DNA from 2 places in the Pseudoalteromonas sp. PB2-1 genome. Region 2 is predicted to be linked to the other one. Evidence: predicted binding sites of a transcription regulator. Region 2 holds the regulator's gene; the other holds the start of a gene.
What was found. Region 2 encodes FliA, which starts transcription of late flagellar genes. Its sites were predicted from a motif close to CTAAAGNTNNNNNNNNNNNNGCCGATA; they were not measured.
Positions count from the first base shown of each region.

Region 1: L0Z67_RS15355 (DUF5610 domain-containing protein) is a predicted target of FliA. The motif match lies at 8,985-9,011, and genes of this name have one in related genera.

Region 1 covers NZ_CP090667.1:3,294,009-3,304,801, reverse strand. The annotation lists gene gspL (type II secretion system protein GspL) at 1-757, shown strand, start outside; gene gspM (type II secretion system protein GspM) at 754-1,227, shown strand; gene L0Z67_RS15405 (type II secretion system protein N) at 1,231-1,989, shown strand; gene L0Z67_RS15400 (UPF0149 family protein) at 2,013-2,627, shown strand; gene L0Z67_RS15395 (hypothetical protein) at 2,629-2,835, opposite strand; gene L0Z67_RS15390 (hypothetical protein) at 2,835-3,194, opposite strand; gene ccoG (cytochrome c oxidase accessory protein CcoG) at 3,478-4,908, shown strand; gene L0Z67_RS15380 (serine/threonine protein kinase) at 4,975-5,949, shown strand; gene L0Z67_RS15375 (thiol:disulfide interchange protein DsbA/DsbL) at 5,982-6,605, shown strand; gene L0Z67_RS15370 (thiol:disulfide interchange protein DsbA/DsbL) at 6,624-7,262, shown strand; gene L0Z67_RS15365 (DUF523 domain-containing protein) at 7,320-7,775, shown strand; gene trmA (tRNA (uridine(54)-C5)-methyltransferase TrmA) at 7,778-8,875, opposite strand; gene L0Z67_RS15355 (DUF5610 domain-containing protein) at 9,041-10,162, shown strand; gene murI (glutamate racemase) at 10,224-10,793, shown strand, end outside.
Region 2 covers NZ_CP090667.1:2,570,676-2,581,468, forward strand. The annotation lists gene L0Z67_RS12050 (chemotaxis protein CheW) at 1-6, opposite strand, end outside; gene L0Z67_RS12055 (chemotaxis protein CheW) at 28-777, opposite strand; gene L0Z67_RS12060 (ParA family protein) at 780-1,550, opposite strand; gene L0Z67_RS12065 (flagellar motor protein MotB) at 1,562-2,521, opposite strand; gene L0Z67_RS12070 (flagellar motor protein) at 2,527-3,291, opposite strand; gene L0Z67_RS12075 (chemotaxis response regulator protein-glutamate methylesterase) at 3,284-4,417, opposite strand; gene L0Z67_RS12080 (chemotaxis protein CheA) at 4,493-6,775, opposite strand; gene L0Z67_RS12085 (protein phosphatase CheZ) at 6,791-7,558, opposite strand; gene cheY (chemotaxis response regulator CheY) at 7,576-7,959, opposite strand; gene L0Z67_RS12095 (RNA polymerase sigma factor FliA) at 8,000-8,710, opposite strand; gene L0Z67_RS12100 (MinD/ParA family protein) at 8,737-9,597, opposite strand; gene flhF (flagellar biosynthesis protein FlhF) at 9,590-10,793, opposite strand, start outside.

The sequences.
Region 1 (10,793 bases), 720 kb from region 2:
TAATCAACTGAGTGTGATTGAGCTAAATAAACAGTGGTTATGCAAATTAGGTGATTGGCACGTGGCAGTGGTTGAGTCTGATTGGTTAGAAGGTTACCTGAGAGCTTTAAATAATCCTGATGTCATACATTACAGTCCTGCTGTAGGCTTTCCTGATACGGTTAATCTGATAGCTAAAACAGAGTCTTATGACCTACCATTAGCATTGTTTGCTAAACAGCTACCTAATATCAGCTTTAACTTACGCCAAGGTATGTATCAGTTAAAGAAGAAGTCTGCTATTTGGTGGGGATACTGGAAAAAAGCCGCTATTGCAGCAGGTGTTGCGTTAGTGTGTAGTATTGGCGTTAAATCGCTAGAGCTTTATAAACTCAATAGCCAAATAGAGCAAACAAAGACTCAAGTGGTGTCTAACTACCAACGTGCGTTTCCCGATAAGAAAGTGCGACCACAGTTAATACGTAGCCAGATCCGCAGTGAGCTGGCCTTGTTAGATGGTGGTAGTACAGCAGGTTTCTTAGATTTAACGAGTGATTTAGTATCGATTTTCGATGAAGTAAAAGATTTTTCGCCTGAAACACTTCGCTATGATCAACGACGAAATGAATTACGGATCCGTGCTAGAGGTAAAGATTTTCAGTCATTTGGTAAGGTGAAAGCAATTTTGGAGCAACGAGGTTTAACCGTTGATCAAGGATCGCTAAATAATGATGGCGACTTTGTTGTCGGAGAGATTAAATTGCGAGGTGCGGCATGAAAGAGCAATTAGTCAATTACTGGCGTTCTTTAAAAGAGCAAGAGCAACAACTTGTAATGATTGCCGGTGCTGTTTTTGTTATTTTTGTATTAGTGATGGGTATTTTTAGACCCCTCAACAATGCAATAGAAAAAGCAGAGCAAGACAACATAAAACAGCAAGAATTGCTTGCTTGGGTTGATGAGAGCATCATTAAGCTTAAAGCCAGTGGAAGTGCTCGTGTAACCAATGATCGCAGCTTAAGCCAAATCGTAAATAGTACGCGTAATCGCTATCAAATCACTATTAGTAAAATGCAACCAAACGATAACTCGCTTCGTTTGACAATTGACTCTGTCGAATTTAATAAATTAGTTGAATGGCTTGATGAGCTTGTTAATTCTCAAGGAGTACTTATTGAGAATTTGGATTTGAGTAAAGATGATAAATCAGGCTTTGTTCGTGTAAGTCGGTTGGTATTAGAGAAGTAGACGATGAAGAAAACAATTTTATTAGTCGCCATTTTTTTACTGTGCTTTTTGGTCTTCACTTTAGTGAAAACGCCAGCTGCTGTAGCGCTTGATTTAGCCACTCCATACCTACCTAAACAATTACAACTAGGTAAAGCTAGCGGTTCATTATGGGATGGTCGTGTCATGCAAGCGCGTTTTGAAAATGAACAGCTGAATAATGTGCGTTGGCAGATTTCGGGCTGGTCACTTTTTAGTGGCAAGCTCGTTGGTACAGTGCGCTTTGGTGACCCTAGAGACAAAGCTGATATCTCGGGTCGTGCTGACTTTTCATATGGTTTGTTTAACCAAGCCATAGATATCAAAAATGCAGTTTTAAGATTAACCGTTGAACGTGCAATGGCGCGTTTACAATTACCACTCCCTGTGAGTGCGCAAGGGCGTGTAATTGTTGACTTAGATGAATACAGCTCGGGCCAACCGTACTGTGATACATTAGCAGGTGAAATAGCGAGTCCAAATATTGATGTCAAAGGATTGAATGGCTGGTTCAGTGTTGGGCCTTTGAGTGGTCGTTTAAGCTGTAAGTCTGGTGATATCGCTGTATTAGTTGACCCTGAAAACCGCTTAGGTTTAGAAGCGGATGCAACGTTAAAAGCGAATCTAGACTTCAAGGTTGCAGGGTATATCAAACCAGAAGCAAGTCTTCCTAAAGAAGTACATGATGCAACTAAATTTCTTGGTCGCCCTGATAGTGAAGGTCGTTACCCATTAAATTTCTAATTTAGGTAAATAGTAGAAGTAATATGCAAATTCCTGAGTTTTCACCTGAGCAAAGCGTGTTATTAACACACTTTCTTTCAGAGCAAAAAAATGCCCTGTCTTTAGCGCAAACACAAGGCTACTTATTTGCTGTTATTTGTGCGCCAGAGCCTCTTGATGTTCATCAGTGGCTCGAACAGGTTTGTCCAGGATGTGACGGGCAAATGGATGAACAGGTGTTGTTTGCATTTATGGCATTGTATCAGCAGATCAGTGAGCAGGTTTTTGGAACAGGGTTTAGTTTGCCTGTCAGTTTGCAGGTGAATTCAAAACAGCAACAATATTTGGATATTCAAGAGTGTCAGCATTGGAGTCAAGGTTTCTTACTTGGAGCAAAAGATTATATTGCTAAATTATTAGCTGCGCCTTTGCTTAGTGAAGAGTTTAAAGCCGCACTAGATACCGCTCATCAGAGTTTAGGCTTTTTTAGCTTATCGCAATCGGATATTGCCGCGATTGCCAGTGAATATGAATTAACAGAGGGGCAGCTTTGTCAGCAACAATACGAGTTGATGGGGGAGTTTGCAGCGGGCTTTGCTGAGTTAATTGAGGTGGTTGCTATGAACAGTCAGTTGTACAATGATGAGGGCTGGAATTAGGTTAACTACCTAATTCCAAAATAATATCAGTGCAACCATTTTTACAGCGTACAACGCCTCTTCCTGGTTGATCTGTTTGCAAATCAAGAGTAAGAACACCTTTACAGGTTTCACAGTGTAGTGTTTGTCCCTTAGCCAATTTTTTTAGTAAGTTGCGTTGCTTTGCAAATGAATCACTGGCTTTTTTATTCAGAGTCGAAAAATCCATCACTTATTTAGCCTTTCTTTCAATGCACTTGAAACAATGCTACATACACTCTCTAAACGCTCACCATAAAAGTAGATGTTGATATCTTTCTCTCGGCAATAGCGTAGGTGAAATACCTGCAACTTCTCATCGGTTATGAATGTTTCTTCGACGTATTCCTGCTCAGAAGCTGATAAATTTAGTTGTGACTTAATAGTATTCTTTGCCATGTTTGCGGCAGGGCTTCTGTTGACTTTGCTAGCATTTGAAAGAAAGCCAATGCCATCACCGAGTAGTTTCTCTCTTGGCTCTTTGATCAATGGGTGATCAATAGTGAATAATGCTAAAATTATAAGCACTAAAATAAGAAATTTTTTCATAGCACAACAAACTTTGATCTGAATGAATAAGGTATGGCTGCAAGTTTAATAAAATGGCCAATTTAAAAGCAAGCAGATACGATGAAATAATTTAAACAGACATATTCGTGATCAATCCCTGAAATTTTTTAGAGATTGAGTATAATGATTTTGATGAGTTGGAAATTTCAGAAATCTTTGAACGTAATGAGATGCATTCTAATTTATTCACTGATTGTCTATATCTGTAAACTACAAACATAATGTTTGAGTATTTATTTCCTAGTGGCGTTGAGGAATTTTAATGGATAAACAAATTAAGGTTAAAAATATCCCAACGGAAGTAAAGATCCAGAAACCGGAAAACGCTTCCCTTGATGATAGATTTAACCCTCGCAACCGAATATACGTAAGGGCTGTTTCCGGTTTACATCAACTATTGAGACAGCGTATTGGCTTTATTGGCATGCTCGCTTTTATGTTGCTACCTTGGATTAACTATCAAGGTCAACAAGCGGTACTATTTGATCTTGTTGGTCAAAAGTTTAATATTTTCGGTTTAACTCTATGGCCTCAAGATCTCACTATTTTAGCGTTTATCTTGATGTTGGCTGCGTTTGCTTTATTTCTAGTGACGACCTTTTACGGGCGAGTTTGGTGTGGATACACATGCCCACAAACGGTTTGGACATTTATTTTTATTTGGTTTGAAGAAAAGTTTGAAGGCACAGCTAATCAGCGGAAAAAACTCGATCAACGGCCAATGGATTTTGATAAGTTTTGGCGCAAAACCGCAAAGCATAGCAGCTGGTGGTTATTCTCATTTTATACAGCTTTGACTTTTGTTGGTTACTTCACGCCGATAAGAGACTTACTTCCTGACGTATTTACACTCGATGCAACGGCTTACTCCTATGGCTGTATTGCCTTATTTGCGGTGTGTACTTATGGGAATGCTGGCTGGATGCGCGAAATCATGTGCTTACATATTTGTCCATATTCACGTTTCCAATCGGCTATGTTTGATAAAGATACTTTTACGGTGAGTTATGATGAAGCACGTGGCGAAAACCGAGGCCCTCGCTCACGTAAACAAGACCCGAAAGAGCTGGGATTAGGTGATTGTATTGACTGTAACTTGTGTGTACAAGTATGTCCGACAGGTATCGATATTCGTAACGGTCTGCAGTATGAATGCATTAACTGTGGTGCTTGTATTGATGCGTGTGATGGAGTCATGGATAAAATGGATTATCCAAGAGGACTTATCTCCTACACAACAGAACGTAACTTAGAAACACCTGAAAATAAAACACATGCAGTACGTCCTAAGTTGATAGGTTATATGGTGATTCTTGTTGTTTTAACTGGGGCACTGGTTGCAAATATTGCGATGCGTAAACCGATGGAGTTCGATATTATTCGTGACCGAAATCAACTTTATCGCGTTGACTTTAATGGCTTGGTAGAGAACACCTATACACTTAAAGTCATCAATAAAGCACAGTATGAGCAAACCTTTAATATTGCTGTAGAAGGGTTAGATAACTTTGAATATATAGGTAAACAAACATTCACCGTTCCTTCTGGGGAATCATACAATGTGCCTCTCTCTCTAGTCGTTGATCCTTATGATTTGAAAAAGCCAATGACTAAGTTTGAGTTTGTACTTTCTGTCGATTCCGAGCCTGATGTACAGATTTCACAGCCTAGCAACTTCTTTAAGGGACAATAATTAAGTACACTGAGCACATACAATAAAAAGCGGGGATTTCCCGCTTTTTTTATATAATGGGACCTTATGAGTAAATTTAGTTTTGTTGACCTTACGCCAGATTCAATTTTAGATGCCGTAGAAAGTATCGGAATTTATGCAGAGTCAGGGCTATTGGCTTTAAATAGCTACGAAAATCGTGTTTATCAGTTTAAAGCTGAAGATGGTTATCGTTATGTTGTTAAGTTTTACAGGCCTGAACGCTGGACTAAGGAGCAAATACTTGAAGAACATGCTTTTGCGTTTGAACTCGCGGAAGCTGAAGTGCCTGTTGTTGCGCCGGTTTGTAGAGAAGGTGAAAGTCTCTTCGAACATAATGGATATTTGTTTGCATTATTCCCAAGTGTAGGAGGGCGGATTTTTGAAGTTGATAACTTAGATCAACTCGATGTCCTTGGCCGCCTAATAGGGCGGATGCATCAAATTGCAAAGGCACAATCCTTTTCTCATCGCCCTGAAATGAGTTGCGAAGAATATTTGCAGACAGCGAAAGTTCATTTGCAAGCGAGTAACTTAGTGCCTATGGCCCTTGAACATCCGTTTTATACTATTTTGGATCTGGTTATTAACGAGACGACGGCTCAGTATAAAAATGTTGAAACAATCCGTCTGCATGGTGATTGTCACGCTGGCAATATTCTTTGGTCAGGTGATGCACTTATGTTTGTAGATTTGGATGATAGTCGTCAAGGTCCTGCCATTCAAGATTTATGGATGATGCTCAGTGGCGATCGTAATAACCAACTGTTACAGTTAGACACCTTAGTTGCGGCGTACGAAGAGTTTTGTGATTTTGATCATAATCAGCTTAAACTCATCGAACCATTACGTGCCATGCGAATGGTGCATTATATGGGGTGGCTCGCAAAACGCTGGGATGATCCTGCATTTCCACGGAACTTTTCTTGGTTCGCAGAAGACAAATACTGGGAGCAGCAAATACTTGCTCTAAAAGAACAGCTTGCGGCATTACAAGAAGCCCCGTTAAAATTATTACCATAAATTTTAAAAAGATAAGTAAAGACGAGAAAATAATGTTTAAAAAATTAAAGTTAAGTCTACTCATTCTATGTTTACCTTTTGCTGCATTTGCGGCTGACTTCGAAGCAGGTAACCAGTATGAAGTATTGAAAGTTGAAAAAAGTGCTACCCCGCAAGTGACTGAGTTTTTCTCTTTTTATTGCCCACACTGCTTTAAGTTTGAGCCAGTAGCGAAAGCACTGACCGCAGCGCTGCCAGAGGGCACTGAGTTTGTTAAAAACCACGTTAACTTTTTAGGTGGGGTGTCAAAACAAACACAAAGTAACTTAAGCTATGCCTACCTTATTGCTAAGCAACAAGGAAAGGGAGAGCAAGTGGCAGATCAAATTTTTCATAGCATTCATGTTCAACGTGCACCACTGCAAAATATTAAAGATGTGAAAGCATTACTGGCAACGAACGGTATTAGTAATGAAGTCTTTGATACTGAAATTGCAAGTATGCCAGTAATTAGTGCAGAAAAAGCGATGCAAGACAAACAAAATAAGTATTCACAAATCGGTGCACTTACAGGCGTACCAACATTTATTGTAAATGATAAATATAAAATTAACTTAAACACTATCAAGAGCCAAGAGCAGCTTGATGAGCTGGTTAAGTTTTTACTAAAACAATAATTTTGGAGTGTAAAAGTAATGATTAAGTTAGTTAAAGCTACCTTATTGGCGATGACATTAGGATTGGCAGCGAATGCAACTGCTGCACAATATGAAGAAGGTAAGCATTACGAAGCATTTGATGCGCGCGCTTCTAAAAAGCCTGAAGTAAAAGAGTTTTTCTCATTTTATTGTCCGCATTGTAATAGCTTCGAATCAATCGTTGCGCAGCTAAAGCCGCTTTTGAATGACGGTGTTGCTTTTAAAAAGAGCCATGTAGACTTTTCAGGACCTCGTGATCCAGAAATTCAGGCTATGTTAGCTCAAGCTTATGCAACTGCGGCTGTGTTACCACAAAAAGATGCTTTAGTGGCTGCCATTTTTAATCACATTCATGGTAAACGTGCACGAATCAATGAATTAGCAGATATGAAAGATATCTTCGTATCACAAGGTGTATCGGAAGCTGATTTTGATAAATACTACAATAGCTTTTCTGTACGTACGATGGCATCAAAAATGAAACGCGATCAAGAGTACTACAAACAAAAAGGCGCATTGAAAGGCGTACCAACATTCATTGTGAATGGCAAATATCGTTTAATTTTAGGTGCTGAGTCCGGTATTAGTGATGCAAAAGGTATGGCTGACCTTATCAACTATTTAGCTGATAAATAAATATAAGCAAATATATTAATAAGCTCCGCTCGCGGAGCTTTTTTATTGGTGATGAACATGGAAAAAGTTTTAGTATCAAGCTGCTTACTGGGTAATCCTGTACGCTACGATGGCCAATCGCAAAACCTATTAGACCCAGGATTAGAATCACTCAAACAACAAAAAAGGTTAGTTTCCTTTTGTCCTGAAGTGGCTGGTGGTTTACCTATCCCAAGGCCGCCCGCTGAAATTAAAGAGGGTCGAGTGTTAACGAAAGATGCAGAAGATGTCACTGCTGAATTTATCGCAGGAGCAGAACAAGCCTTAAAAATTTGCCAAAAGCATAAAATTCGTTTTGCTTTACTAAAAGAGTCCAGTCCCTCCTGCGGGCGTAACACAATCTACGATGGCAGCCATACGGGGCATAAAGTTATAGGGATGGGTTTAACCGCACAGTTATTACAAAGTAATAATATAGAGGTGTTCAGTGAAGAGCAGTTGCCAGCGCTATTTGCTGCGCTGGCAGAAAACTAAACTTATTTACGTTGTAAAAATACACCAGACTCAATGTGATGCGTGTATGGAAATTGGTCAAATATAGCAAAGCGCTTAACTTCGTGTGTTTTACAAAGGTGCTCAAGGTCGCGTTCAAGCGTATCTGGATTACATGAGATATAGATAATATTGTTGTAATTGGCCACGAGATCACAGGTGAGCGTGTCCATTCCTGCACGGGGTGGGTCAACTAAAATACTCTGACAATTATAACTTTTCAGATCAATGCCTTCTAAGCGAGAAAACGTGCGTTCACCTTTCATGGCTTGCGTGAACTCTTCGCTCGACATGCGAATAATATCTAAGTTATCCACTTTATTTTGTGCAATATTATATTGTGCAGAGTAAACAGATGATTTAGAAATTTCAGTTGCGAGTACACGATCAAACGAGTTCGCTAAAGCAATCGAGAAGTTACCGTTACCACAATATAGTTCGAGTAGATCATTCTCTAATGGTTCACAAAGTGCTTGTGCCCATTCAAGCATCTTAATATTTACTTTGGCATTTGGTTGGGTAAAGCTATTTTCTACTTGTTGATAAATAAGCTCTTTTCCATTGACGTTTAGGCGCTCTACGACGTAGTCATTACCAATCACTTCTTTTTGTTTACGTGCGCGGCCAATAAAGTCGATGTTAAATTGTGTACTGAGTTTTGCTTTTAGTGCTTTAATTGCCTCTAACCACTCATCACATAAGGGCTTGTGATAAAGCAAACTGACAAGAATCTCACCACTTAAAGTTGATAGGTAATCAATTTGAAATAACTTACGGCGCAGGATTTCACACCCTTTTAAGTTTTCAATCATTGCCTGCATAACTTCACCGACTAAAGGCGCAGCAGGGTCAAAATTTTCAACGCGAATTTTCTCTTTGGTTTGTTGATCAAACATAATGTGAAATAGATCATCACCTTCATGCCAAACGCGAAACTCAGCTCGTTGACGGTAGTGAATTGGATCAGAGCTAAATACTTCTAACTTTTCAACACCGAAACGTTGAAACTGAGAAAAGATGCGCTGCTCCTTTTCACTTAGTTGTGCATCATATTGAGTTGTATCAATTTTTATAACCGCCATGGCTGATTACCTTTTATCTCTTAGCTTTATATCGGCGCTATTGTAGGGGGCATAGAAGATTTGTCTAGTTTTGTTACTTATTTTTGGTGTTGTTTTTTTATACAGAAAACTTAAGTTTTCTAACTTTTAGCCGATAATGAGGTAATCATCACATGGAGTCGGATCATGAAAATTGGCAACCAAGGCTATATGCCTAATACAAACGTAAATAAGTACAATGGTAAGCAACCATTGCAGCAGCCTAAAATTCAAAGTGCTCATGATAGCTATCAGCAAAGAGGGCGAGAGTTGGCCGCCAAAGTGCTCGGCGATAAACTTGCCGCTGAGTTAGGGTTACCTGTTGTAGAAGAGAAAAAAGATAAGCCCCTGTTTGACTTTGAAGCAATCGTTAAGAATGTACTTGATTTCGTTGGCGGCGCTATTCGCAAAGCAAAAGCGGATGGTGCAGATGATGAAAAACTTAAAAGTATGCTGGGTGAAGCCCGAAAAGGCGTTCAAATGGGAGTTGATGAGGCTTATGAAGAGCTAAAAGGTTCAAATCTGCTAAATGACGATATTGAAGAAGGTATTGAGAAATCAAAAGAAGGTATCTTCAGTGGTATAGATCAACTTGAGGAAAGTCTTTTTAACCCCAAGCCAGCTTCTGTGTCGGTAAGCCAAGCACAATATATAAGTTTACGAAATAATGCTGAGTATACATTCACGACAGCAGAAGGCGATGAAGTGAGTATCAGTTTTGCAGATGCGTATACTAGCCAATCTGCCAGTGCTTATAGCAAGCGTGGTGGAAATGAAGCATTTGTAAGTGAGTCATCACAATCTCGCGAGCTTTCATTTTCGATGTCAGTGAATGGTGAACTAAATGAACAAGAGCAAGAAGCAATTAATGCGCTTATGGAAGATTTACAAGGAGTGAGCGAGACCTTTTTCTCAGGTTCATTAGATGAAGCATTTAAACAGGCGCAGGAACTTAGTTTAGGTAATGAGCAGCTTGTTGCCTTCTCTATGGATCTTAAACAAACGAAGACTGTTGCAAGCATAAAAGGCTATGAACAAGTCAGGCCTACTCCTGAAAAAGATGTCGCAGAAAAGATAGCGCCATTTAATGATGACTTGAAAGAAACCTTGAATAAGGCAAATGAACTTGGTTTACAAAATCAACTTGCTGGTATTTTAGAGTGGTTAAATCAAGATAAAGAAGAAGTGAGCAAGTTAGTCGACTATACCAAGACCATGCTTGAGCAGATGAATAAGATCAACGCTGACATCGAAGAGCTAAAATCGTAAGCTTTCTTTTTAAATAACTGCATGGCAAACTTCTGACCTTTGATTTTCAGGGGAAAGCAGTTTGTCAGCTCATATCATGGTATTTGATTCAGGTATTGGAGGTACTACTGTACTTGAGCAAATTCAACAACTGATACCTGAAGCCACTTATAGTTACTTTATGGACAATGTACTATTGCCCTATGGTGCTAAACCGCCGCAAAAGATCATTCAACGCTTACTGGCTTTAATTCATTTTATTGAAAGTAGCGCATTGCAAGTTGATATCTTAGTAATAGCTTGTAATACCGCTTCGACCTCTGCACTCAACATCATTCGTAGGCACACTCATATTGAAATAGTAGGTGTGGTACCTGCAATTAAACCCGCTTGCCTAATAAGTAAAACAAAACATATCGGTCTAATTGCCACTCCCGCAACTGTAAATAGTCATTACACTAAAGCACTTATCAAAGAACATGGTAAAAATACGAAAGTAAGCTTATATGCATCAACCAAGCTGGTGGAGTTAGCTGAAACATTGTTTCATACTCATTCATTATCTAACTATGAGTTTAATGAAGAAATAGCTGCACTCAATATTGCTGGTGATATTGATGTGCTAGTGTTAGGTTGCACACACTTTCCATTA
Region 2 (10,793 bases):
ACTCATGCTATTACTCCGTAAAAATAGTTACTGCTCACGGCTGTCTAAGCCCTGCTCTAGCAATTGGTATAAATTTTCAACGTCAATCAAGGCGCACATTTTCTCTTTGATAACGCCAGCAAGCCAAGGCCGCTTGCCTGATTTTGCTCGCCATTTTACATCTTCTTCGCGAAGTGTAATATTATTTACGAGCTTCTCAGCCAATAATCCCCATTGGCTGTCACCTAAGGTGATTAAATATTGATAATCGAGTGACTGTTCTAATTTTTCATCATACTTTTCAGGCATCACCCAACGTGCTGTATCCACTACATTCAGTTTTTCATCACGATTTAGCATCACACCTTTAAACCACTTAGGTTTGCCAAATAACTGATTAACCTCTGTTAGTTGATGAATGCCCCCTAATGCTTTCAAAGGAACAGCTAAAGTTAAGCCTGCGACCTCAAAAAACAATGCTTGAAATTCACCATCAAAATAGTCTTCTTGTCGCTCAGACGAGGTTTTAGCAACAATCTCAGTCTGTTTTTGTTCGACTATATCTTTGATATTAGCTTGGTTCTCGGTTTTCTCAAGCTCTTTAATAGGTTCAACAACAGGTGTTTCTACTTTTTGCTCTACTTCTAGAGGTAATGGGTCACCTTTTGACTCATTTACTTGTTCGAGTAACTTAGCCACAGGTTCAAGGTTTTGCTGTTCTGGTTCTTCCTCACACAGTAATGCCCCCAAGTATTGGGTCATCACTTTTTCGTTGGCAAATAAGTGTTTGCTACTCATCTTTAACCTTGTGCAACTAAATAATCGAGTAATGCGCGATACGCAAATACCCCTCGTGATCGAGGACAAAACTGAATAGGTACTTGCTGTGCCAAACTTGCATCTCTAAACTTGGTATCAACGGGGATGACTCCCGACCACACTTTATCTTTGTAATTATCCTGAAGATTTTTATAGGCTTCAAGGGATGCTTTAGTCCGTTTGTCGTACATTGTTGGTATAATCGTATACTGATATTGTTTAGATTGCGATGTTTGCATCAACTCCATAGTGCGCATCATACGATCAAGACCTTTGAGAGCCAAAAACTCTGTTTGTACTGGCACTAAAATACGTTCGCTGGCAGCTAAGGCATTAACCATTAATACACCTAATACAGGCGGACAGTCGATAATTGCATAGTCATAATGTTCGCTAATTTTTGCCAGCGCTTTTTTTAGTATAAGACCCATACCATTCTTATTGCCCATACTTCTATCGAGGGTCGCAATAGCCATGGTTGCAGGTAAAATATCAAGGTTTTCAAGTGTTGACGGGCAAAGTGCTTGTAAGATTTCTTCGCTGGCCATACTGTTGCCACGGGCAAAAATATCGTAGACGCTAATCTCTAACTCTTCTGAATCGATACCAAAATAATAAGTTAATGAAGCATGTGGATCGGTATCTATCAATAATACCCGTTTCCCTTGTAATGCAAGCGTGCCAGCAAGACTAACAGCGGTTGTGGTTTTCCCTACTCCGCCTTTCTGATTCGCTACTGTCCAAATTTTCACATCACACCTTGTTATTGTTCATTGCGCGTGGTAATTCGAATGCCACCGTGAGGTAATTGAATCACTTTAATCGTGTTGTCATTGCTTGGCAACTCAATTTCTGTACTCTCGTTTACACTGGGTTTAGCTTGTTCATTGGTAGCCTGCTGTGCTTGTTCTGGTAAACCATATTTAGAAAGTGCCACAACGACTTTACGATTTTCTGCACGCCCTTGTTCTGTGTCATTACTGGAAAAGGGTGAATACTGACCATAGCCCTCAATGGCCATGCGAGCAGGGTTTATCCCCAACTCTTCAAGCTCAACCAATACTGATGTTGCGCGTGCGACTGACAGTTCCCAGTTAGATCGAAACATTTCATTACGAATACCTTCGTTATCGGTATAACCTCTTACGCGAATATAATTATCTACAGGAGCAATAATATCTTTAACTAATGCAACAACTTGTTTAGCACGTTGTTGAGCAACAGCACTGCCCGACGAAAACAACATGCCTGAACTCAATTCAATTATCAGCCAGTCTTGATTAAGCTCAAGGCTAGCCTCACCATTACGGATCTCATCAATTAAAGCAGATTGCAGTTTGCTAAGTAGACTATCTAGCGGTTTTCCTAAATGCTTTTTTTCGATATTACTGGTATCGGCTTGCCCATCAATTAACTTAGGCCCTTGCTCTTCTTTGAGGATACTTTCACCATATAAAACCTCGCTTTCAGGCGTGACACGGTCTGTTAAAATCCCCGTACCCTGTACCCCAGTTCCAGCCTGCTGATGAGTACGTGCTGATTTATCAAACACTTGCTCTAGTGAATCAGATAAAACTTGGAAATCTTCATTCTTGCTAATAGCGATTGCATACATCACCACAAAAAACGCAAACATAATGGTCATGTAATCGGCATAAGAAACAAGCCAACGCTCTGTATGTTGGCTTTTTTGAATTTTATGACGCATGCGACGGCGCATCATAAGAGTTACTCGCCAGCTAAGCTTGGACGCTCTACACGATACGCCTCAAGTTTGAGTTCAATATTTAATGGGCTCTCACCTTGGGCAATAGCAATAATTCCCTCTGCAAGTAACTCGTGGTACAGCATTTTTTGTTCAATTTGTTGCTTTAGTTTGTTTGCCATTGGTAAAAAGAGTAAGTTTGCTAAACCAACACCATAAATTGTCGCAATAAACGCTGTCGCGACCCCTGCTCCAAGCTTTTCAGGATCGGTTATAAATTGCATTGCTTGAATAAGCCCAAGTACCGCACCTAAGATACCAATGGTTGGACTGTATCCCCCCATGGCTTCATATACACGGCTCACTTCCATTAATCTTTCACGCTCGAGCATTAAGTCAATTTCAAGTGTATCCCTAAGCTTCGTTTCACCAGCTCCATCAACTAACATGCTTAGCCCCTTTACCGCATAGGGATCATCATGCGCTAAGGCCTCATTCTCAAGCGAAAGGTACCCCTCTTGGCGTGCCTTTTGAGACCAACGCTTCACCTGCTCAATCGCAGCATCAATATCGTGGTAAGGGGGGAAAAATACCCAATGGCTAATTTTTACTGTTTTAGAAAATACACTGCTTGGTGTTTGTAACATTACAGCGCCTAAGGTACCACCTAGCACGATAATCAGCGCTGGGCCATTAAATAGAGCGCTTACCACCCCACCTTCAAGTGCATAACCAAAAGCAATAGCGCTAACAGCGACGATTAAACCAAGAAACGACAGTTTATCCACACCCAGTCTCTCGTGTTAACCGTGCAGCAACGTCATTAAGCGCTAAGCTCTCACTTGCAAGGCCTGCATTAGCAACGGCTTGCGGCATACCATAAACAACACTGGTTTTTTCATCTTGCGCCCATATAGTCGCACCAGCTTGTTTTAGCATGCGGGCACCATCTCGACCATCAGCCCCCATACCAGTAAGCACAACCGCCAATACATCACCACCAAATGCTTTAGCAGTGCTTGCAAATGTTACATCCACACTCGGTTTGTATGTAATGCGAGGACTATCATCTTCAAAAACGCGTAACGTTCGAGAACTTCCACGTCCTTCTACCAGCATTTGCTGACCACCAGGTGCTAAATAAGCGGTACCTGGCATTAACCTGTCGCCTTGTTGCGCTTCTTTCACTTTAATTTTACACAGACCATTTAGTCGCGCAGCAAAAGCAGGTGTAAATGCAGCAGGCATATGCTGAATAAGTAAAATAGGGTGCGGAAAATTAGCTGGCAGTTGAGTTAATATGGTTTGTAAAGCAACAGGGCCGCCTGTTGATGTACCAATTGCAACAACTTGGTACTGTTTGCCTGAAGCTCGCACATTGTTCGTCGATGAAGCCGGAGCTGGTGCTGGGCGGCTGAAACTACGATCAGGCTGAACAATACCACCGCTTCTGGTGCTTGTAGATGTTGTAGATGCTGTGCGAGGTGGCGGAGCAGGACGTGTAAAACGTGAAATGCGACGGCGACCAATTTCTTTTACTTTATTTTGTAAAAGTGCGATTGCATCTTCGTTATTTCGGGCAATATCTTCAAACTTTTTCGGTAAAAAGTCCAAAGCCCCCGCATCAAGCGCATCAAGTGTTGCTGTTGCACCATCACGAGTTAATGAAGAAAACATTAAAATAGGTGTTGGTGTAGCAGCCATGATCTCTTTAACGGCACTAATACCATCAAGAACGGGCATTTCAACATCCATAGTAATGACATCAGGTCTAAGCTCTTTTGCCTTATCAACAGCTTCTCGGCCATTCACGGCAAAGCCTACAACTTGGATATTACTATCTTGCTCTAAAATTTCGCTGACACGACGGCGAAAAAAGCTCGAATCATCGACAACTAATACTTTGACTGCCATTGGCACTCTCTTGTTATGTGTTCAGTGTAAGTGCGCTGTATCCACGCGCACTTAAAATAGTGAGTTTAAATAATGCTAGCCAACGTAATGTTTTAGCATGCTTGGCACATCTAAAATAAGTGCAATCCCACCATCAGAGGTAATCGTCGCACCCGCCATGCCTGGTGTACCTTGTAATAAAGCATCAAGCGGCTTAATAACGACTTCTTCTTGACCTATCAACGAGTCAACAACAAAGCCTACCTGTTTCGTACCTATTTGAACAATAACAACATGTCCTTCGGCTTTGCGTTCTTGGCTATTTGCACCTTTCACTAACCAATGTTCGAGGTAAAAGAGTGGAATGGCTTTCTGGCGAACAATAATCGTCAGTTGCCCATCGACCACATTCGTCTTAGTTAGGTCAAGGTGAAAAATTTCACTAACACCTGCAAGTGGTAACGCAAATGTTTGTTCTCCAACAATAACCATTAATGTTGGAAGAATAGCCAATGTAAGCGGTACTTTAATTTCAAGTACAGTACCGACTCCGAGTTCTGACTGAATATTAACTGAGCCATTTAGTTGGGTGATCTTGGTTTTCACCACATCCATACCCACACCACGGCCCGAAATATCAGAAATCTCTTCTTTCGTTGAGAAGCCAGGAGCAAAAATTAAATTGTAGGCCTCTGTATCAGAGAGTCTGCTAGCTTGGTCATGGTCAATAACACCTTTACTGATTGCTATCTTTTTCAATTTCTCGGCGTCCATACCGGCACCATCATCACGGATGGTAAGTAAGATATGATCGCCTTCTTGTGATGCTGATAGCGTCACAGTCCCTGTACGAGGTTTACCTGCGGCCTCACGCACATCAGGCATTTCAATACCATGGTCAACTGAGTTACGAACCAAATGCACAAGTGGATCAGCAAGGGCTTCAACTAAGTTTTTATCTAAATCGGTATCTTCACCCACCAACAGCAGATTAATATCTTTTTTCAAGCTACGAGCTAAGTCACGAACAACGCGAGGGAAGCGGCCGAATACTTTCTTGATTGGCTGCATGCGTGTCTTCATCACAGCACCTTGTAAGTCTGCTGTGACAACATCTAAATTCGAGATAGCCTTACCCATAGATTCACTGTTGGTATTATTAGCAAGACTAACTAAACGGTTACGAACAAGCACCAGTTCACCAACCATGTTCATAATCTCGTCAAGACGTTTAGTATCAACACGTACCGTAGTTTCTGCCTGTGGTGCAGGTGCTTTTTTCGCAGCGGCACTTGGCTTAGGTTCTGCTTTAGCTGCAACAGGGGCTGGTTGAGCCGCTTTTGCTGGCGCAGGGGTTGCTGGTTTTGCTTGCGGCACTGGTTTACTAGGCTCAGCTTTAGCTACTTCTGGCGCTTTTGGCTCTGTAGGCTGTGCTGGTGATGAAGACTCTAGTGACTTAGGCGCTGTTCCTTTACCATGTAACTCATCCAGCAATGCTTCAAATTCATCATCACTAATTTCATCGTCACTCTCACTACCAGCAGGCGCTGATACTGTACTGACAGGCTTTTCAGTCGGCACTTGTTCTGGTGTGCTAGTTGATTTTACTTCACCAAAGCTACCTACTCCGTGCAGTTCATCTAATAAGCTATCAAATTCATCATCAGTGATATCATCACTATTATTACTTACTTTTTCTGCCTCTACGGCTGCTGGGCTTTGCCCTTTACCATGGAGTTCATCAAGTAAGCTTTCAAATTCGTCTTCAGTAATTTCATCAATATTTTGTGCTTCAGGCTGGGTATCAGCCAAACCACCATCAAACAACATATCAAATGCAAACGGGTCGTCTTCATCAACGTTATCCGTTGCCACATCAGCAGTTACTTCTGGGCTATCAATGATAGGCTCTTCAACAACGGGCTCTTCTGGTGCCGCACTGACACCCTCTGTAATTGATGTGTCTTCACCAGCAAGTTCTTCTGCGCTCGGTGGATGACTTAATTTGTGAAGGGCTTCAAGGAGGGCAGGATCCGCAGGCTCTGGTTGCTCACGGTTCTGGATGGTCGTAAACATCTCATTTATTGTATCGAGTGCCTGTAAAATAACATCCATTAATTCAGATGTAACAGTACGCCCGCCTTGTCGTAATAAATCAAAGACATTTTCGGCGCCATGACATGCATCAACAAGTTCTGTCATGCTTAAGAAGCCAGCCCCACCTTTTACGGTATGGAAGCCCCTAAAAATGGCATTTAATAAATCTTTATCTTCTGGGTTATTTTCCAGTTCGACTAATTGCTCTGACAAAAGCTCTAAGATTTCTCCAGCTTCAACTAGGAAATCCTGTAAAATATCTTCATCGACTTCAAAGCTCATGCAGCTACTCTCCTCTTAGAAGCCCAGACTTGATAATAGATCATCAACTTCATCTTGTCCTGAGACAACATCATCGCGAGACTCTTTATCAATAATTGGCCCTTCAGGACCTGCAAGCGTATCGCTTTGTGCAGGTGCTTGTTCTATGGCCTGTTTTTCTTGTTTTTGATGACCATCTTCTTGACTGCCAAACACAGTTAAAAGATTGATTAAACTGTCTTCTACTTCGCGTACTAATTCGATGACTCGGCGTATAACTTGCCCTGTTAAGTCTTGATAATCTTGTGCCATCAGCACATTCGTCATCAAGCCTTGTAACTCATCTGTTTTAGTTTGCGAGCTGTTCATAAACTTATCTAAGCTATGACATAGCGATTTAAATTCACCGAGCTCAATTTCTCGATTCATCAAACGATCCCACGTAGGTTTTATCGTCGCTATATCGTCTGCAAGTTGCTGAGCAATTGGCAAACTTGCTTCCACTGCATCCATGGTCTTATTAGCGGCGCTTTCTGTCATTTCCATGACATAATTTAAGCGCTGTTTAGCATCGGGTATTGCTTCCGTTGTTAAGCCAGTTAAACGCGTATCGAGATCAAAGTTTTTTAGCGCTTCATGAAGTTGTCGCGTTAATTTACCAATTTCTGCAAACAGCTCTGATTGTTCTTTTGATGCTGTGTCAAGTATTAGCTTATCCGCTTTTTCTTGTTCACCATTTTCAAGATACTCAACAAGTTGACGAGCTTGCTCTAAACTTATTTGAGGCGCAGCAAGTGCTGACATAAGCCTCTCCCCTTAGATTAACCTAAACGTTCAAACACTTTTTCCAATTTGGTTTTCAGTGTCGCAGCAGTGAATGGTTTAACGATATAACCATTTACACCCGCTTGAGCAGCAGCAACAATTTGTTCTTTTTTCGCTTCAGCTGTCACCATGAGCACTGGAATATGCTTTAGGCTGTCGTCGGCACGAATAGCTCTCAATAAATCAATACCTTGCATACCTGGCATGTTCCAATCGGTGACAACAAAATCAAATTCTTGATTTTGTAGCATTGGTAATGCTGTTGAACCATCATCAGCTTCCTGCACATTGGTGAAACCTAAATCCCTTAACAGGTTTTTAATGATACGTCTCATTGTAGAAAAATCATCAACAACAAGAATTTTCATGTTTTTATCCAAAACATCCTCCGGTGAGGTTTGAACCTATATTTACTTACTACTAATTAATCCAGTCATTGATTTTTGCTTTGAGCTTAATCATCGCCTGACCATGTATTTGACTCACACGCGATTCACTTACGTCGAGTATGTGCCCTATTTCTTTTAAATTCATTTCATCGTTGTAATACAAAGATAAAACAAGTGCATCTCTTTCCGGTAACGATTGAATAGCCGTTAATAGAGATTGGTTAAACCGTTCATTTTTAACGTTATTAAACGGTTTGTCTAGTGCTAAATCTTGCCCCATAGGTGTAATAACGTCTTCATCAACACCTAAATCCTCAATACCCAGAACTTTACTAGAATTTACATCATGTAAGATATGATGGTACTCATCGAGCGTAATATCAAGTTTTTCAGCAACTTCTGTATCTTTGGGTTCTCGATTTAAAGTACTTTCTAGTGCGGCTATGGTTTCAGCAACGAGGCGTGCATTTCGGTGAACAGAGCGAGGCGCCCAATCCCCGCGACGAATTTCATCAAGCATCGCACCGCGAATGCGTATACCAGCGAAGGTTTCAAAGCTCGCTCCTTTGCCTGCATCAAAGTTTTTTGATGCTTCTATAAGGCCAATCATGCCTGATTGAATTAAATCGTCTAATTGAACACTGGCGGGTAAACGAGCAATTAAATGGCATGCCACTTTTTTGACTAAAGAGGCATGCTTTTCGACAATCGCATTCAAATTGTTTGCTGATTGATATCCCATCGCTTTATTCACCGATGTTGTCATAGTTAGCCGTTTACTAGTTTTTCAATAAAAAATTCTAAATGACCGGATGGTTGATTCGGTATTGGCCACTTAACTGCTTTTGTTGCTAATGTTTTAAATGCGACTGCTGCTGGCGAACTAGGAAACAACTCAACAATCACTTTTTGGCGTCGAGTCGATTTACGCATATTTTCGTCATACGGTATTGTTGCAACTAATTCCATAGATACATCCAAGAAACGATCGGTTACTTTTGATAGTTTAGCAAACAATTCTTGGCCTTCACGCATACTGCGGACCATATTGGCAACAATTTTAAATTTATATACACCATGTTCACGGCTCAGTACTTTAATAAGTGCATAGGCGTCGGTTATGGAGGTAGGTTCATCACATACAACCACAACGACATCTTGTGCTGCACGTGAAAAGCTTAATACCATGTCGGAAATACCCGCGGCGGTATCAACAATTAAGATATCAAACTCTGTATTTAACTCGCTAAAAGCGCGGATAAGGCCGGCATGCTCAGAAGGGCTTAGTTCCACCATGCTCTGCGAACCAGAGGTTGCAGGGACTATTTTAATCCCCGCAGGGCCTTCAACAAGGATTTCATCTAGCTCACATTCGCCAGATAAAACATGAGATAAGTTACGTTCAACACGAAGGCCAAGCATGACGTCACAATTTGCCAATCCCAAATCGGCATCAAGTACTAATACTCGATTTCCTTGCTGACCGAGTGCAATAGCGGTATTTAGTGAAACATTGGTTTTACCCACACCACCTTTGCCACCAGTCACAGCGATAACTTTAACGCCACTATTATTATTTTGATTCATTTTGCGCAGGCCGCTTGCTTGATCTAATACTGTGTTAATCATACATCCCTACTGTGCTCGACGCTACTGCTTGACGTCGTGAATGTTGTGCTTTTGCTCGTTTTAAATACAATTGCTCAGCCTTTTTCACTAGTTTTTCGGCATTTGCAACACGAATATCCTCTGGAACTCGCTGACCATTAGTAAGATACCCTATCGGAAGACGATTTTGAATCGCTATGCTGATAATCTCACCTAAACTTAGCGATTCATCCAACTTAGTGAATATACAACCACTTAGTTGCACCTTTTTAAAGTGTCTTACGGTTTCTTGCAACACATTTATTTGTGCTGTAGCACTTAATACTAAGTAACTACGAATATCAACTCGCTGATTACGCATTAGTGTATTAAGCTGCTCAGTCAAGCGTAAATCACGTTGGCTCATTCCCGCTGTGTCTATTAATACTAGTCGCTTATTACGTAAATGGTATAGCACTTCAGCCAATTCATTTGCATCTTTTACTTGTTTAACACCACAGCCAATAATACGGCCATAGGTAGCAAGTTGTTCGTAGGCACCAATCCGGTATGTATCCGTCGTAATTAATGCAACTTTGTCGGCACCGTATTTTTGGGCTCCTAACGCAGCAAGCTTAGCAACGGTGGTTGTTTTACCAACCCCTGTAGGCCCAACAAGTGCAAACACGCCGCCTTGACGTAAGATTTCGTTATTGGTGGTGTGCATTTGGTTTTCAACCATTTGCAGGAGTGCTTGCCAAGCTTGTTGACGTGAAACATCGTCTGGAATAAAACACGCCATTTGCTCAGCAACATCACGCTCAATTCCCATCCCCGCTAAACGGTCAATCATACACGCACGAGTTGGATCACGACGTGCCATATCTTGCTGCATTAAGCCCGATACTTGATGTTCGAGTAATTGACGAATCGCATTCATTTCTTCACGCATTGTCGCCATTTCTGATTGGTTAGCAGGCGCAGAGTTTTTCTGTTCTACCGGTGAATCTAAATCATCAAAGCCTGCATCTAAGTCATCATCAAAACCTAGGCTATGGGCTTGCGTTTGCATGCGAGGTGCAGCTTGTTCTTGGTAGCGTGGCTTTTGAGCATACTCAGGTTGTTGCTGTTGAAAACTAGGCTCTTTAGGTTGATAGTGTTCGCTCGTATCGATACCAGATTGGCTAAACATAGATGCAAGCTCAGGCGAACGAGGGCGTGGGGCTTGGCGCTCAAGT